DNA from 3 places in the Shumkonia mesophila genome. Region 2 is predicted to be linked to each of the others. Evidence: predicted binding sites of a transcription regulator. Region 2 holds the regulator's gene; each other region holds the start of a gene.

Region 1 (4,278 bases), on a different contig from region 2:
CGGCGAGCCGTCGGTCAGCCAATAAAGCACCGTCGTCGCATAGACGCCGGCCAGCAGGGCCCGTTTGCTATAGAAATTGAAGTCGGTGGAGGTGTCGCCAGCGGCATACCACATGGCGTTGACCGTGCGGTAGGCGCAGCGGGACGCCGTGCCGGCGTTCTGCGGCAGCGCCATGAAGGACAGCGCCCGGCGCACCGCCTCGCGATGGTCGGCCACCACCTCCAGCCGGCAACGCACGGCGGCGGCGATGCGTTCGCGGACCCGCAGGCCGGCCGCATCCCGCTTCGCCAGTTCCTCGGCCATCCGCCTGTCGCCGAAATCGCAGAAGTATTCGACCGCCTCGAGCGTGCCGGTGGGAAAAGCCCTGAGGCCGTCCTCGGTGGCCAGCCCGGCGTCCAGCGCGCCGGCCCGCAGGCTGCGCTCGCTCCAGCCGTCGAACGACACGTGCGGCAGCATCCCCAGGAGGACGCGCTCGCGCAGGTCAGCGGTTTCCACGGCAGCCCCTTCCGGTTCGGCCGGTCACTCGGCGGCCTCCTCGGTCTCGGCGTCTTCCGCCTCGGCGTCGGCCGCGGCGCGGGTCAACTCCTCGACGAAGGCCAACTGCGAAAGATCGGTCATCCGCATCGGGTAGAGGATGCCTTCCAGGTGATCGTACTCGTGCTGCACGACTCGCGCGTGGAATCCCGCCGCCTCGCGCTCCACCGTCTCGCCGTCCGGGGTTACGCCGCGGTAGCGGATGCGATGCCAGCGCGGAACCGCGCCGGTCATGCCGGGAATGGACAGGCAGCCCTCCCAGCCGGTGTCCACGGCCTCCCCGAGCGGTTCGATCTCGGGATTGATCAAAACCGTCAACGGCACCGCCGCCTCGTCGGCGCCGTTTCCCGCCCGCTGCTCGGACACGAAGAACACCAAGACGCGCAACGGCACATGGACCTGCGGCGCCGCCAGGCCGGTGCCGCGGGCGTCGGCCATGGTCTCGATCATGTCGGAAACCAGCCGGCGGATTTCCGGGGCCCCGGGGTCGGCCACGGGTGCCGCCTTGCCGAGCAGCACCGGATGGCCCATACGTGCAATCTTGAGAATCGCCATGCCAGTAAATATGTACAGCCGGACGCCGAGGTCAAACGGTAACGCCTCGGAAAGCCGAAGCTTTCTTAACCGTTCGGCCCTTCACATCGGCAATCCGGTGTGATATAGCCGAGCGCCTTAGGCGTGTCCGGTATGGTGCCGGCTGGAAAGGAGCAGTGAGTCAACGTGCAAGTCATCGTTCGCGACAATAACGTCGATCAGGCCCTGAAGGCGCTCAAGAAGAAGATGCAGCGCGAGGGGATCTTCCGTGAAATGAAGCTCCGTCGGTCCTACGAGAAGCCGTCGGAACGCAAGGCCCGCGAAAAGGCCGAGGCCGTGCGCCGCGCCCGTAAGCTGGAGCGCAAGCGGCTGGAGCGCGAAGGCTTCTAGGTCCCGGCGACGGGACTCTCCGAACTCCGCTTTTCTTTCCGTTTGAATTTCGGCCGCCGCCGTTAAGGCGGCGGACGTTTTTTTGCGTCCGCGGCTGGCCGGCATTTCGCCGCCCGTCGACCCTTCCCCGCGTTCGGCCCACGGATGCCCCCTGGGTCCGCCGTCATAAGTTCATAAATTCGTCACTTCCCTGACACGGCGCGGAATCAAGAATAATTCTAAAAAATGGCTCTGAACACATCCACACAGGGATCAGAGCAATGGACACATCAAACCCCTCCGGCACCTCGGTCGAGGCCGGCGAACTTCTGTCTTTCGACGCATTCGACGAACGCAACTATCCCCGCCCTGCCGAAACCCAGTTTTCCGGGCTGGCCGAAAAGGCCATCTCGCGGCGCAGCGTGCTGGCCGCCGGCGTAAGTTTCGGCGCCGCGGCCTTCGTCGCCGGGGCGACCGCCGGGCTGGCGCCGTTCAAGGCCTTTGCCGCCAGCCGCATGGCTTTCGAGCCGGTAGCCGCCAACGGCCTCGACACCATCACCGTCCCCAAGGGCTACAGCTGGCATCCGGTCGCCACGTGGGGAGATCCGCTGTGGTCCAGGGGCGCGGCGTTCGATCATGCCAGCCGGGGCTCCGGCGCCAGCCAGGAGTTGGCCTTCGGCGACAACAACGACGGCATGGCCCTGTTCGCCGACGGCGACCGGCACGTCCTCGCCGTCAACAACGAGTACACCAACCTCGAGATCATCTACGCCAACCGCGACGCCAAAAAGCCCGAGACCGCCGACGACATCCGCAAGGGCAAGGCCGCCCACGGCGTCACGGTGATGGAGATCAAGCAGGACGGCGGCCGGTGGGCCATCGTCAAGGACAGCCCCTACAACCGCCGCATCACCGCCGACACGCCCATGGAAATCACCGGCCCGGCCTGCGGCCACGATCTGATGAAGACCGCCGCCGATCCGGCGGGCACCCGCTCCATGGGCACCTGGAACAACTGCGCCAACGGGCGCACGCCGTGGGGCACCTATCTGACCTGCGAGGAGAACTTCAACGGCTACTTCTCATCCTCGGACCCCAACTACAAGCCGACGGCCGAAATGACCCGCTACGGAATCGGGGTCAAGGACGTGGGCTACGGTTGGGCCGGCGCGGACGAGCGGTTCGACATCTCCAAACATCCCAACGAAGCCAACCGCGCCGGCTACGTGGTCGAAATCGATCCCCTCGACCCCGCCTCGACCCCCAAGAAGCGGACGGCGCTCGGCCGCTTCAAGCACGAGAACGCCGAGGTGGTGCTGGCCGGCAACGGCCAGGTGGTCGTCTATATGGGCGATGACGAGCGGGGCGAATTCATCTACCGGTTCGTCAGCGACGGCCGCTACGTTGCGAACGGCGACAACGCGAACCTTCTCGACGCCGGCCGGCTGTTTGTCGCCAAGTTCGCGGATAACGGGCGCGGCGAATGGGTGGAACTGAACCCCGCCTCGACCGGCATGGCCTCGCAGGCCGAGATCGCCGTCCACACCCGGATCGCCGCCTCCAAGGTGGGGGCGACGACCATGGACCGGCCCGAATGGGTCGCCGTCCATCCGCTGAAGCCCGAGGTCTACTGCGCCCTCACCAACAACTCCAACCGGGGCAGGAAGCCCAATGCCGGCGGCGATCCGACCCCCGTCGGCGGCCCCAACCCGCGCGAGGCCAACAAGTACGGCCAGATCGTCCGCTGGCGGCCCGACGGCGGCGACCACATGGCCGCCGGCTTCGCCTGGGACCTGTTCGTCCTGGCCGGCAACCCGGCGGTCCACGCCGACGCCTACGCCGGGTCCAAGAACGTCACCCGGGATAACATGTTCAACTCGCCCGACGGCATCGCCTTCGACAGCAACGGCCTGCTGTGGATCCAGACCGATGGCAACTATTCCGACGCCAAGGACTTCGCCGGCCAGGGCAACAACCAGATGCTGGCCGCCGACCCGGAAACCGGCGAGATCCGCCGCTTCCTGGTGGGCCCCAAGGAATGCGAGGTGACCGGCATCACCTGGAGCCCCGACCGCAAGACGCTGTTCGTCGGAATCCAGCATCCGGGCGAAGAGGGCAACAGCCATTTTCCCGCCGGCGGCGATACGGCGCCCCGCTCGGCGGTGGTCGCCATCACCCGCAATGACGGCGGCTTGATCGGCTGACGGTTCGGCTCTGTCGTCCAAAAGGCAAGGGCGGGGCCCATGGGCCCCGCCCTTTTCACGTGCTGCCAAGCCCGGACTGGGTTCAGCCCAGGGCCTGGACGATCTCCTCGGTCATCTTCTTGGCGTCGCCGAAGAGCATCATGGTCTTGTCGCTGTAGAACAGGCTGTTGTCGAGGCCGGCGTAGCCCGAGGCCAGCGAGCGCTTGATGAACAGCGTCGTACCGGCCTTTTCGACGTCGAGGATCGGCATGCCGTAGATCGGACAGCCGGGGTCGGTCTTGGCCGCCGGGTTGGTGACGTCGTTGGCGCCGATGACGAAGGCGACATCGGCGGTCGAGAACTCGTGGTTGATCGTCTCGAGTTCGAACACCTCGTCATAGGGGACGTTGGCCTCGGCCAGCAGCACGTTCATGTGGCCGGGCATGCGTCCGGCCACCGGGTGGATGGCGTAGCGCACCTCGACGCCTTCCTCCTTGAGCTTGTCGGCCATTTCGCGCAGCGCGTGCTGGGCCTGGGCGACCGCCATGCCATAGCCGGGAACGATGATCACCTTGTTGGCGTTCCGCATGATGAAGGCGGCGTCATCCGCGCTGCCCGCCTTCACGGAGCGCTGCTGGCCGTCCTTGGTGGCCGGGCC
Region 2 (4,278 bases):
AGACCCCCGACGGCATTGCCGGCGCCGAGCCGCCGGCCAAGTTTGTATCGCGCGGCGTCGACGTGTTTTACGGCGCCAAGCAGGCGCTGTTTGGGATCGACATCGACATCATGCCCAACGAGGTGACGGCGCTGATCGGCCCCTCGGGCTGCGGCAAGTCGACCTTTCTGCGATGCCTCAACCGCATGAACGACATCATTGAGGGCTGCCGGGTTTCGGGCAGCATCCTTCTGGACGGCGAAGACGTTTATGCCCGGGCCATCGACGTCGTCCATCTCAGGGCGCGGGTCGGCATGGTATTCCAGAAGCCCAATCCGTTCCCCAAGTCGGTCTACGAGAACGTCGCCTACGGGCCGCGCATCCACGGCCTGGCGGCGTCGCCGGCCGACATGGACGAGGTCGTGCGCACCAGCCTGGAGCGGGCCGGCCTGTGGGAGGAGGTGAAGGACCGCCTGCACGAGCCGGGGACCGGACTTTCCGGCGGCCAGCAGCAGCGGTTGTGCATCGCGCGCGCCATTGCGGTCGAGCCCGAGGTGATCCTGATGGACGAGCCGTGCTCGGCCTTGGACCCCATCGCCACCGCCAGGATCGAGGAACTGATCGACGAGCTTCGGACCAACTACACCATCGTCATCGTCACCCATAACATGCAGCAGGCCGCCCGCGTGTCGCAGCGCACCGCCTTCTTCCATCTCGGCAAGCTGATCGAATTCGGCGATACCGACCAGATCTTCACCAACCCGCGGGCCGAACGGACGCGGGACTACATCACCGGCCGGTTCGGCTAGGAGGCAGAGCGTCGTCCATGCGCGAGACCCAGCACATCGTGAAGTCCTACGACGAGGAGCTCCAGTCCATCAGTACCCGCATCATCGAGATGGGCGGTCTGGTCGAGGCCCAGCTCGCCGACGCCATCGAGGCGGTGGTCAAGCGCAACGCCCAGCTTGGCGCCCAGACCGACCAGCGCGACGCCCAGGTCGACGCCATGGAGCGCGAGATCGACGAGGCGGTGGTGCGCCTGCTGGCCCGCCGCCAGCCGATGGCCGACGACCTTCGCCAGGTTCTGGCGGCGCTCAAGATCGTCGGCATCCTGGAGCGGGTCGGCGACTATGCGGCCCACGTCGGAAAGCGCGCCGTCATGCTGGCGCAGGACCGCGAAACCCCCGGGGTCGCGGTGATCGGGCGCATGGGCAAGATGGTGCGCGACCTGATCGGCGACGTGCTTGGCGCCTATGCAAGGCGCGATCCCGAACTGGCCCTTTCCGTCTGGCGGCGCGACCAGGATCTCGACCAACTGTACGCCAGCTTCTTCCGCGAGCTTTTGACGGCGATGGCCGAGGACCCGAAGAACATCAACGCCTGCATGCACCTGCTGTTCATCGCCAAGAACATCGAGCGGGTCGGCGATTTCGCCACCAACATCGCCGAGAACGTCCACTTCCTGGTGCTGGGCGTGTTGCCGGCCGGCAAGCGGCCGAAGGCCGCCAAGGGCGACTACTCCTTCGAGCAGTGAGAGGGGCCGCTGTGATCATGACATCGCAAATTCTGATCGTCGAGGACGAGCCGGCGCTGGTCGCCATGCTGCGCTACAACCTGGAAAAGGAAGGCTACCAGGTCGAAGAGGCGGCCGACGGCGAGGAGGGGCTGCTCAAGGTCGAGGAGGCGGCGCCCGACCTCATCCTGCTCGACTGGATGCTGCCCCGCCTCTCGGGCATCGAGGTCTGCCGGCGCATCCGGCGCCGGCCCGAAACGCGCGACGTGCCGGTGATCATGCTGACGGCGCGCGGCGAGGAGGCCGATCGCGTGCGCGGCCTGGACACCGGCGCCGACGACTACGTGACCAAGCCGTTCTCGCCCAGCGAACTGATGGCCCGCATCCGGGCGCTTTTGCGCCGGGCCAGGCCGTCCTCGGCCCACGAGACGCTGAACTGCGGCGACCTGGTGATGGATCTGGCCGCCCACAAGGTGTGGCGCAGCGGCCGCTCGCTGAAACTGGGGCCCACCGAGTTCCGCCTGCTGCGCTATTTCCTGGAGCACGCCGGTCGCGTGCTGTCGCGCGAGCACCTGCTGGACGCCGTGTGGGGCCGCGACATCTATGTCGAGGAGCGCACCGTCGACGTCCATATCCGGCGCCTGCGCAAGGCGCTCAACATCGACGGCGAACCCGATCCCATCCGCACCGTCCGCTCGGCCGGCTATTCCCTGGAGATGGCCGACGGCTGAGGAGCCCGAAGGCTGCCCTTGCCCCGCCATCGGAACATGCCCTCGGGCTCGTCCCGCCAGCCGCAGCGGGTACGATACCGGGGAAGCGAAAACAGGCTCACGACACTCGCTTCCGGGCGGGAGATCGAATGGACCGAAGGGTTACGATTCGTCTCCGGGCTGGGGGCCATTGAGCGCAGGCCCCCGCCCGGCTTGGCGAAGTGCCTCCCGGGGCGCTCCTTTCCGGCGATAGAGGCGGCGAGACGCTGTCATGATTCTCTACCTCTCAGAAGGGTTGCCGGCCGGTGCTGGGCGGCCTGTTCGATCTGGGTGCATTTTTCCCATCGCGCGCGCCTATGCCGGGGCCGCGCCCGAGGACTACTCGGCCGCATTGTCGTCCACTGAACGATTAACCTTGAGTATGGTGATCGTCCTCTGCTCGCCGCGCAGCGTGCGGAAATCTATCGACTGCCCTTCGGTGAGGCCGATCAGGGCGGCGCCGACCGGCGAAAGAACGGATATCTTGCCGGCGGCGATGTCCTCGTAGCGGGGGTAGACCAGGGTAACGACCTGCCGGATGCCGGAATGGGCATAGGCGAACTCGACCCGGCTTCCCATGGTGATCGTATTGGGGGCGATCTGATCCGGGGCAACGAGCTTGGCGCGATCCAGTTCCCGCTCCAGGTACTCGCTGGAGTCCGGGAAGCTCGACCATACGATGCGAGCAAGGTTGGACAGGCGGGCGTGCTCGTGCCAAGTCATGACGATGGGTGGAAGAGCGTGTGGCATGTTCCAATCCTCAAACAGGCGGCGGCACCGTGGGCGCCATGGCCGCACACAGACTATCGGAGCGCTACTCCGAACAATGGGCATCAGACGAGGATGACGGATTGATACCGCCCGGTTCCCCGGGCCGGTGTCGCCTTATGAACGCGGCGACAGATCGACCCGGGGCCACTGGCCAACTTTGAGTTGGCCATGGCGAAGGAGCTGCGCACGACGGGCGATCATCTTCAACATGGCTGCCAAGATACCAGATTTGGCGCACTTTTCAAGCCACACCCCGGGCGGTCTCGGGGTCATTCGGTGATGTCCGACGGGCGGCCGAAGAGGTCCATCTGCACGGTATCGAGGTGTTCGCGCATGGCCGCCTCGGCCCCTGCGCGATCGCGGTTGGCGATGGTTTCGACGCAGCGCGCGTGCTGGCCGTTATAGATCTTCTGGCGCTCGCGGGTGAGCGAGGCCTCCTTGAGCCGGCCCCACAGCTTGTCTTCGCGCAGTGCCGTCAGGGCCTTCAGCATGGCGTTCAGCACCGCGCTGTGCGAGGCCTCGGCGACCGCCTCGTGCAGGGTGCCGTCCCACAGTTCGTAGGTCTTGAGGTCGAGGGCGGCGGCGCCCTTTTCCAGGCAGCGCTGGAGATGCGCGATGTCGCCGGCGGTGGCGCGCAGGGCGGCCAGTCCGGCCACCTTGGGCTCGATGATAAGGCGGGTTTCCATGATCTCGTTCGGGTTGGTCGCCTTCATCAGCAGCGAAAGCGCCGGCGCCTCGGCCGGCGAGCGATGGCCGACGAAGGTGCCCTGACCGACGTGGCGCCAGATCTTGCCCTCGGCCTCCAGCACGGCCAGGGCCTGACGCAGGTTGGTCCGGGTCGTTCCCAGCTCGGCCGCCAGCTCGCGTTCCGGCGGCAGGCGGGACTGGGCGGGAAAGCGCCCCGAGTCGAGAAGCTCGTTCAGGCGGTTCAGCAGATCGTCCGTGCGGGTCATCGTCCTATTAAACCAATCCCATAATTGGTCTGCAATCAAAACCAATCTGACACTTGGTTTGTATTTCCATCGCCGGTTCCGGCGGTGGAAAAGATGTTGGTCGAGGCGTGATGGTTCCAGAAGGCACCAGGAAATACCTGCCTTCGATCCGATATGACAACTTTTGCATGTTTTTAACCCGTTGTAAATACAACATCTATGATGCATATAGCCGGTCATCACGGCCGTTTCGGCGAAAGGGGTGCGAGGCTCCACCCCTGGCCGCGCCGCCGACGATGCGGCGGCGAAAGATCGCCGGATCGGGTCCGCCGTC
Region 3 (4,278 bases), on a different contig from region 2:
CGGGCGGCATGGGCTCGGCGGCCTTCGTCGCCTACATCTCGGCCTTGTGCAGCCTGACCTACACCGGCACCCAGTATTCGCTGCTGTCCAGCCTGGCCGCCCTCGGCCGCACCGTGCTGGCCGCCCAGGGGGGGTATGTGGTGGAAGCGGTCGGCTGGATCGACTTCTTCCTTTTTTCCACGGTTGCCGCCTTGCCGGGGCTGGCGCTGCTGTTGTGGATGATGCGCCGCTTCCCGCCCGAGCGCGCGGCGGCCGCGGCCGGCAACTAGCCGGAGAAGGGCCCATGGACCCGCGTATAAGCGTGATCGTGGCCGACATCACGACGCTGGACGTCGACGCCATCGTCAACGCCGCCAACGAGTCGCTCCTGGGCGGCGGCGGGGTGGACGGCGCCATCCATCGCGCCGCCGGGCCCGGGTTGCTGGCCGAATGCCGCACCCTCGGCGGCTGCAAGACGGGCGAGGCCAGGATCACCGGCGGCTACGACCTCAAGGCCCGCCACGTCATCCACACGGTGGGTCCGGTGTGGCAGGGCGGCGGGCGCGGCGAGGACGCCCTGCTGGCCGGCTGCTATCGCCGCCCGCTGGAAATCGCCGTCGCCCATGGGCTGAAAAGCCTCGCCTTTCCGGCCATCGGCACCGGCGTCTATCGCTTTCCGGGCGAACGGGCGGCGGGGATCGCGGTGGCGACGGTCGCCGCCTTCCTGGCCGGCGACGGCACGCTGGAGCGGGTGATCTTCTGCTGCTTTTCCGCCGGATCGGCGGCGCTGCACGATGCCGCCCTGGCGGGCCGGGGCCGGGGCTAGAGCAGGGCCGCGCGGCCCCATGCGAGCAGGAAGAAGAGAAGGGCGGCCAGCGCGGCGGCCAGCGGCACCGTCACCACCCAGGCGGCGACAATGGTGCCCAGGTGCTTGCGCCGCACCAGCTTGAGCTTCTTCTTTTTCTTCTTCTTGGCGGGCGCCGCCGCGTCGCCGTCGGGGGCCTTCTCCGTGGCGGCAGCCGGCGGGGCCTTGGCGGCCGCTTCCCGGGCCATCCGACGGCGCAGGCGGTTGTGCAGGATCTCGCGCAGGAAGCCGACGCCGAAGACGCCGCCGACCGCGATGTGGGTGGAACTGACCGGCAGCCCGAGGGCCGAGGCGATGAGGACCGTGATCGCCGCCGACAGCGCGACGCAGAAGGCCCGGATCGGGTTGAGCTTGGTGATCTTTTCGCCGACCGTGCGAATGAGGCGCGGACCGAACAGCGCCAGGCCGACCGAAATGCCGAGCGCGCCGACGATCAGCACCCAGTAGGGAATCCCCACCTCGGCGGCAACGCCGCCCGCGGACAGGGCATAGACGATGGCGGCGAGTGGCCCCACCGCGTTGGCGACGTCGTTGGCGCCGTGCGCGAAAGACAAAAGCGCGGCGGCGCAGATGAGGGGGACGGAGAACAGGCCGTGCACCGCCTTCTTGCGGTTCTCCAGCCCGGCCGACTGGCGGGCGATCAGCGGGCGGGCGACCAGCCAGCCGGTCACGAAAAGGCCGACGGCGGCGCCCGCCACCGTGCCGGCCGACGGCTTCCAGACCTGGCCCAGGCCCTTGAGCAGCACGTAGGCGCCGAAGGTCGAGGCCATGACGCCGATCAGCACCGGAACCCAGCGGCGGGACGCCGCGATGCGGTCCTCCTGGAAGACGATGGTGTGGCGGATGAGCGACAGGAAGAGCGCCGCCACGGCGCCGCCCATCAGGGGCGAGATCACCCAACTGGCGGCGATCGCCCCCATGGTCGGCCAGTTGACGGCGGCCATGCCGGAGGCGGCGATGCCGGCCCCCATGACGCCGCCGACGATGGCATGCGTGGTGGAAACCGGGGCGCCGATGTAGGTGGCGAGATTGAGCCACAGGGCGGCGGCCAAAAGGGCCGCCATCATCGCCACGACGAAGACGCCGGCGTCGGCCATCGCGACGGGGTCGACGATGCCCTTGGCGATGGTCGCCACCACGTCGCCGCCGGCCAGCACGGCGCCCGCCGTCTCGAAGACGGCGGCGATGACCAGCGCGCCGGCCATGGTCACGGCCCGGGCGCCGACCGCCGGGCCCATGTTGTTGGCGACGTCGTTGGCGCCGATGTTGAGCGCCATGTAGCCGCCGACGACGCCGGCGCCGACGATGGCGGCGGCGGTGCCGCCGAAGCCGCCGGCGACCACGGCGGTGAAGGCGAGAACGGCCAGGAGAAAGGCGCCGGCCAGGCCGAGACGGACGGCGACGTGCCCTTCGGTCCCGGCCGCGCGCCGCAATCGCGAGACGTGGCGGATGGCGCTTTCGGCCGGTGGCCAGGTCGCCCAGAACGGCGTCTTCCCGGCTTCGGGAGAAGGAGCGGGCAGGATGACGATGCCTCTCGTGATGTCAATGGTCCCGGGCGCCCTGAGTAAGCGGGCGTCCGGCCGAAGACAACAGTTTTATGACGGTTTTATTGCGGTTTTTCGACAGGCGGACAAGAAAAGACCCCGGCGCCGGAGCGCCGGGGCCCAACCGGGAAAAGGCCGGAATTCAGGCGTCGTGCGCCGCCATCGCCGCCATGTTGACGATGTCGTTCACGGTGGCGCCCTGCGGCAGGATCTGCACCGGCTTCGACAGGCCGACCAGGATCGGCCCGATCACCGTGCCGCCGCCCAGCTCGTGCATCAGGCGGGTCGAGGCGTGGGCCGAATGCAGGCCGGGCATGATCAGCACGTTGGCCGGCCCCGACAGCCGGCAGAACGGATAGAGCCGCATCAGCTCGGGGTTGATCGCGACGTCGGCCCCCATCTCGCCGTCGTACTCGAAGTCCACCTTGCGCGAATCGAGCACCGCCACGGCGTCGCGCACGATGTGCGAACGGTCGATGTCGGGATTGCCGAAGTTGGAGAACGAGATCAGGGCGACGCGCGGGTCGTGCCCGAAACGCCGGGCCGCCGCCGCCGTCTGCACGGCGAAGTCGGCCAGTTGTTCGGACGTCGGCAGTTCGTGGACCGCGGTGTCGGCCAGGAAAAGGGTGCGGTTCCTGGCCAGCAGCAGGGTGAGGCCAAGGACCTCGTTGCCCGCCTTGGGGTCGAGCACGCTGCGGATGTCGGCCAGCGCGCCGTAGTAGTTGCGCGTCAGCCCGGTGACCATGGCGTCGGCGTCGCCCATCGCCACCATGCAGGCGCCGAAGATGTTGCGGTCCTGGTTCACCATGCGCTGGCAGTCGCGATAAAGCGCGCCCTTGCGCTGCAGGCGGGCGTACACGAAGTCGGTGTAGGCCTTGTTGGCCGAACTCAGGCGGGCGTTGTGGGTTTCCAGGGCCTCGTCGGAACTGAGCCCCATGCGCTCCATGGTCTGCTTGACCCGTTCCTCGCGGCCGATCAGCACCGGCGTGCCGTAGCCGGCGGTGCGGAAGGCCAGCGCGGCGCGCACGCTCTTCTCCTCCTCGCCTTCGGCGAACACCACGCGGCGCGGCTTGGCGCGCACCTGCTCGAAGATCAGGTTGAGGCTGGCCACCGACGGATCGAGGCGCGAGCGCAGTTCCGTGCGATAGGCGTCCATGTCGACGATCGGCCGCCGGGCGACGCCCGAATCCATTGCCGCCTTGGCCACCGCCGCCGGGATGTATTCGATGAGGCGCGGATCGAACGGCGACGGGATGATGTATTCCGAGCCGTAGCGCAGCTCGCGCGAATAGGCGGCGTTCACCTCGTCGGGCACGTCCTCGCGGGCCAGTTCGGCCAAGGCGTGGGCGGCGGCCAGCTTCATCTCGTCGTTGATGGTGCTGGCCCTGACGTCGAGCGCGCCGCGGAAGATGTAGGGGAAGCCCAGCACGTTGTTGACCTGGTTGGGATAGTCCGAGCGGCCGGTCGCCATGATGCAGTCGGGGCGCACCGCCTTGGCCTCCTCGGGCGCGATCTCGGGGTCGGGGTTGGCCATGGCGAAGATGATCGGCTTGTCGGCCATCTTCTTGACCATCTCCTGGGTCACCGCGCCCTTGGCCGACAGGCCGACGAAGACGTCGGCGCCTTCCATCGCCTCGGTGAGCGTGCGTGCCTTGGTCTTGTTGGCATGGGCCGATTTCCACTGGTTCATGCCCTCGGTGCGGCCCTGGTAGATGACGCCCTTGGTGTCGCACATGATGACGTTCTCGTGGCGCACGCCCAGCATCTTGAAGAGATTGGTGCAGGCCACCGCCGAGGCTCCGGCGCCGTTGACCACCAGGCGGACCTTTTTGATGTCCTTGCCGGTCAGGTGGAGCGCGTTGATGAGGCCGGCCGACGAGATGATGGCGG

What was found. The regulator PhoB, encoded in region 2, activates phosphate uptake and scavenging genes when phosphate is short. The targets are predictions, from matches to a motif close to TNTCATAAAACTGTCA.
Region 1: a site for PhoB is predicted at 1,628-1,643, ahead of ODR01_RS11120 (PhoX family protein). Genes of this name have one in related genera too.
Region 3: a site for PhoB is predicted at 2,443-2,458, ahead of ODR01_RS02030 (inorganic phosphate transporter). Genes of this name have one in related genera too.

Annotation. Positions count from the first base shown of each region.
Region 1 covers NZ_JAOTID010000005.1:272,646-276,923, reverse strand. The annotation lists gene ODR01_RS11135 (COQ9 family protein) at 1-495, opposite strand, end outside; gene def (peptide deformylase) at 520-1,089, opposite strand; gene rpsU (30S ribosomal protein S21) at 1,255-1,458, shown strand; gene ODR01_RS11120 (PhoX family protein) at 1,719-3,641, shown strand; gene ODR01_RS11115 (NAD(P)(+) transhydrogenase (Re/Si-specific) subunit beta) at 3,724-4,278, opposite strand, start outside.
Region 2 covers NZ_JAOTID010000015.1:105,042-109,319, forward strand. The annotation lists gene pstB (phosphate ABC transporter ATP-binding protein PstB) at 1-788, shown strand, start outside; gene phoU (phosphate signaling complex protein PhoU) at 806-1,513, shown strand; gene phoB (phosphate regulon transcriptional regulator PhoB) at 1,531-2,223, shown strand; gene rnk (nucleoside diphosphate kinase regulator) at 2,581-2,991, opposite strand; gene ODR01_RS20665 (FadR/GntR family transcriptional regulator) at 3,282-3,965, opposite strand.
Region 3 covers NZ_JAOTID010000001.1:467,272-471,549, reverse strand. The annotation lists gene ODR01_RS02040 (AmpG family muropeptide MFS transporter) at 1-269, shown strand, start outside; gene ODR01_RS02035 (O-acetyl-ADP-ribose deacetylase) at 284-805, shown strand; gene ODR01_RS02030 (inorganic phosphate transporter) at 802-2,277, opposite strand; gene ODR01_RS02025 (NADP-dependent malic enzyme) at 2,531-4,278, opposite strand, start outside.